2 regions of the Lysinibacillus telephonicus genome follow, and region 2 is predicted to be linked to the other one. Evidence: riboswitches for the same ligand, from Rfam matches in the RefSeq annotation. Region 2 holds a riboswitch; the other holds the start of a gene.

Region 1 (2,476 bases), 2.2 Mb from region 2:
ATATGGGGATGATTTGCGTGATAAGAGTGTTTCTGAAACTGAAGCATTATTAAAATCATACCCAGATCTAAAAGGGATTATTGCTCCAACAACTGTTGGTATTGCTGCTGCGGGTAAAGTATTGACGGATAAAGGGTTAGCGGGGGAAGTTGCTTTAACAGGCCTTGGTTTACCTAGTGAGATGGCAAGTTATATTGAAAATGGTGTATCCCCATGGATGTATTTATGGAATCCAATTGATGTAGGTTATGCAGCAGGCTATGCCTCTGTAGAACTTGTTAATGGAAAAACAGGTGCATTGGGCGAAACGTTTGAAATAGGTGAACTAGGTTCCTTTGAGGTTGTAGAAGATGGGGATGGAACGCAAATTATGCTTGGGGATCCATTTAAATTTGATTCTTCAAATATTAGCGAATGGAAAGATGTATATTAATTAAAAGATAATGTGTGGTAAAAATCTCTGTTTTCTTAAAAGCTTACTACACTAATAATATGAAATAGTCAATAAGAACCTGCTCATTTTTACCTTTGAAAATGAGCAGCTTTTTCTTTATTATAGGTAGAAATTTTTACTATTTATTTGGGGACGTTTGGGGATAACTCTAATTTATAGCTTGAGAGAACGCATAGGAATTGCATACTTTTTCATTTTAGGATTAGTCATCATTTACAAAAAAATTCATTTGATAGCGCTGTACTGCAGTGCAGTATTAAGATTTCCATTTTTCTATATTTTTTAAAAAATAGATAATTATTCTTTTTATTATAATTGTAATATGATATTTTTAATTCATACTATTATTTTACAACTAAATAGGTTATTAAGTGCTCGATTTTTCGAGGTAAAAGGGAAACCAGTGCAAATCTGGTACAGCCCCCGCTACTGTAATTGCTGATGAAATCACAATGCCACCATAAATTTGGGAAGGTGTGAGAGTAAAACGAAGCTTAAGTCAGGAAACCTGCTTGATAACGTTTAATCAAACTTTTCGGAGGGAGAAGTTTAGGTAAAGTAGTATACTATACTATTTTTGTTTGTTCTTATATGAATGATCAGGCCTTTACTCCCTTCCGAGAGTAAAGGCCTTTTTCTATTAAGATACCTTCTTTAAGAGATGGTAAAGAGACGTATTTAATATATGGATTTTAAGGAGGAATCATATTGCAAAAAGGGAAAATTTTCGTTGTTGGTTTTGGTCCAGGGGATTATGAACATATTACAAAACGGGCAATAGACGCTTTGCAGCAAAGTGAATTTATCATCGGCTACAAAACATATGTCGAGCTTATTGAACATCTTGTTACAGCTAAATCAATTATTAGCACCGGAATGACTGAAGAGGTTTCTCGGGCACAGGAAGCAGTTAAACAAGCAGAAGCCGGAAAAATCGTATCTGTTATTTCCAGCGGTGATGCAGGCGTATATGGAATGGCAGGGCTTGTGTATGAAGTTTTAATTGAGCTTGGATGGACAGAAAAGGAAGGGATTGAGGTTGAAATTGTTCCTGGAATTTCAGCTATTAATTCCTGTGCTAGTTTACTAGGTGCACCAATTATGCATGACTCTTGCACGATAAGTCTAAGCGATCATTTAACACCTTGGAAATTGATTGAAAAAAGAATTGAAGCCGCTGCCATGGCTGATTTTGTTATTGCATTTTACAACCCGAAAAGTGGTAGAAGAACAAGACAAATAGTTGAAGCGCAGAGAATTTTACTAGAGTATCGATCTCCTGATACACCTGTTGGACTAGTAAAAAGTGCTTATCGCGACCGTCAAAATATTGTTATAACAACGTTGGCAGAAATGTTGGATCATGATATCGGCATGTTAACTACAGTTATTGTTGGAAATTCAACAACCTTCTTTTATGACAATAAAATGATTACTCCTCGGGGCTACCAAAGAAAATATACACTGGGTGAGGAAAAGCAGGCATTGCGCCCACATCAACGCTTGAAAAAAGAGGCAGAGCCTTGGGCAATGGATCAGGAAACAGGAGAGGCACCATCGGGGTATGAGCGTATTGAAAGGAAGCCTAAAGAAAAATCAATTCAGCAACCGAAAAAATCTTCACTGGAAATGGCTCAATTAGCAGTTTCACTCTTAACAAAAGGTAGTTCATCGACAGCAGTACAGGAGAAAAAAATTGTACAACAGGCGATTGAGTCGATTTTTGAAGTTGCAGTAAGTCCAGGAGTAGCAAATAAATTCTTTACCCCGGAACAGATGCGAACACTCGCTGATATTGTTGGTGAAGAAGGGACAATGGAGTATACACCTGAACATCAAATTCACCTAAAAATTCCTACTACTGATCCGACAGCGATTACCGATAAGCTGCAATCAGTTGGGTTTTTAATTGCTCCAATAGGAGATGTTGCAAACATTAAAGCGTGTGATTTCTGCTACGGAGAAAAGGCCGATTCAATTCCATATGCAGAGGCGCTTCAAGAAAAATTTGGCGGCATGAAT
Region 2 (2,476 bases):
TTTGCAACTGGCATAACGCCGCTTGCACGGTTTAATATGCCTTTAATAGGATCTCCTAAAGGTCTTATGTCTGTAAGTAATGTTCCTACCCCTCCTCCTAGCCGAGATAATTCTAAGCAATAGCCGATATTTTCTGCAATGGAATTCATTGAATCATCCATTGAAAGCTTGAAGCAGCTTACTAATTCTCCTCGAGCTTTCTTTCCGCTATTTAAAGCAGTTGGAGTTGCTGGTTGGTAGGCTTCCATCATATGGCGAACAGCACTTTCTGCTAAATTTGTATCACCTTGTGCAAGATAAAGTGCAATAATTGCAATTCGATCCTCATATCTCTCAAGAATTTCCTTTCCATCGCGGCTTTTCAGCGCATACCCCTCATAGAATTTACTTGCACTCATAAAGGAAGGAAAACGGAATTTATATGAATAAGCGATTTTATATATTTTTTTAATAAAATCCATCGTATATAAGCTTAGGAATTCTTTTTCATAATAGCCTTCATTAATTAAATAGTTTATTTTTTCTTCTAAATCATTAAAGTTGTGCATTCGCACATTGATGCTATGCAAGAAATATTTGCGGGTAGCTTCTCTATCTTGCTCTAAATCTAGCACGCCTGTAGTGCTATACGTATTTAAAACTTTATTGTTCAAGTTTAAGTATTCATTCATTTCTAAACTCCCACCAATCCAATAACTTTGTTATAGAATTCAATTATTGCATCATAATCACTTTGGAATCCCCGCAATTCAATTTTTCGTACAATTGGTATATTATACTTTTCACTAATTGTATTTGCTGGTTTACAAAAGACTGCTTGTCCAAAATTTGAATTCCCACTTGCGATAACTCCTTTACACAATTGAGAATTATGTAAAAGAAACTGTTCAACAATATTAGGTGTTTGACCTAACCCATCTGTATAGGTAAAAAGCAAAAAAGGTTGATTGACTACTAACCCTTGTGAAATTTCAATGTTGGGCAAACCTAATTTACTTATAATATACCTAACATTGCCTGTTCGACTTGCGAATGCTATCATACTAAAATCCTGCTGATGGCATCTTTCATTTCAGTTATGTCTTGAATTAGTCGTCCATTAATCTCTAATACTGGAACTGATAGAATACCAGCTTCTACTAATTTATTTTTAGCTTGCTCGTTTTGTTCGATATTAATGATTTCATAATCCCCTTCAAAACCAGCTTTATTTAGTTCGAATTTCATTAACATGCATTTAGGACAAATTGTTTTTGTATATAATTTCATCTATGTTCTCCCTTTCTTATATAAATAGAAAAGCTACCCCTAATTGACTAGGGATAGCTTTTTATGTAAACGGAAACAGACGGGTACTATTTATACCCAGCTTGCCTCCATTTCCCAGTCCCCGAAGAAATGTAGAATTTGTTTATTTGGCAGGTCTCCTGGCTTATGCTTCTTCCTACTCATCACCTTCCCATGCTGGCAGCACAGTGGTATCCGACTTTCGTTCACATTTACAGTTGCGGGGACAGCATCAGATTTTCACTGATTTCCCTTTTAATCTACATATAGTAGAACCAATATAAACAAAACACTATATATTGTATATGTCATCATATTATCATATTGAATTAAACTTAACAAGAAAAAACTAGCATTTCATATAAATATTAGAGTTTTATATGGATTGCTTCATAATGTACAGTCATTATTTCTTTGAATAGATGAACTTGTTCTTTATCTACGGCGACGATTACAGAGGTTGAAGGTCCACTTGTCTTCTCTAAAGGCAACTTACAGGAGAAATGTTTTCCTTCGAAAATTCTTTCACATTCTGCAGCGATACCTTTTGATCCAACTGGCCATATTTGTTTTGCAATACCTAATTTTAATAGTTTATATAACTCGTGCAACTTAGCTACATGCTGTGCTTGCTCCACTACCTCTTGACCTACTAATGGCTTCCCTACTACAAACCAGTGATAGAGATGATTTGTACTCACTTCAAATGCAACTTTTCCAATCATCATAATGCTTAAGGCTGATTGCATTGATTCAAAATTAGACTCAGTTGAGCCTTTTATAGGCGGCAAGTTCTCCCCAATTTCCTCAAATACTTGTTGAATTCCCTTCTCATAATCACTCCATGCAGCATCACCTGTAAAGTTTGATAAAAAAATATGAGTAGGATGTGCTCCCGCGCACCATTGCTCTAGTATTGCTACACGCGCAGTATAATAAGCAGTCAAACTATTAGACACATTAACAATATCAAATTCTTTCTCACCAATACATCCTGCATTATCAATTGTTACAACCGTGTTATGATCAATTTTGATGGCATTTCTCATACATTCGAAACCTTTCGTTCATTAAAAACTTTAGCAATAATCGGCATTGCTAGCATTGAGATAACAGCATTAATGACTGTTGCAACCAACAAATTTGGAACTGCACCGATAAAAAATGCAGGTGATATTATAAAATAAAA

Evidence for each region. Region 2 has a riboswitch for cobalamin ahead of MKY04_RS13200 (glutaredoxin family protein). Riboswitches for the same ligand answer to the same signal wherever they lie in the genome.
Region 1: it holds a riboswitch for cobalamin, as region 2 does, so the genes downstream of both, cobJ (precorrin-3B C(17)-methyltransferase) here and MKY04_RS13200 (glutaredoxin family protein) in region 2, are expected to answer to the same signal.

Annotation. Positions count from the first base shown of each region.
Region 1 covers NZ_CP155468.1:300,378-302,853, forward strand. The annotation lists gene rhaS (rhamnose ABC transporter substrate-binding protein) at 1-433, shown strand, start outside; cobalamin riboswitch at 807-984, shown strand; gene cobJ (precorrin-3B C(17)-methyltransferase) at 1,160-2,476, shown strand, end outside.
Region 2 covers NZ_CP155468.1:2,734,692-2,737,167, forward strand. The annotation lists gene nrdE (class 1b ribonucleoside-diphosphate reductase subunit alpha) at 1-671, opposite strand, end outside; gene nrdI (class Ib ribonucleoside-diphosphate reductase assembly flavoprotein NrdI) at 674-1,042, opposite strand; gene MKY04_RS13200 (glutaredoxin family protein) at 1,039-1,269, opposite strand; cobalamin riboswitch at 1,401-1,583, opposite strand; gene MKY04_RS13205 (hypothetical protein) at 1,656-2,336, opposite strand; gene MKY04_RS13210 (ECF transporter S component) at 2,333-2,476, opposite strand, start outside.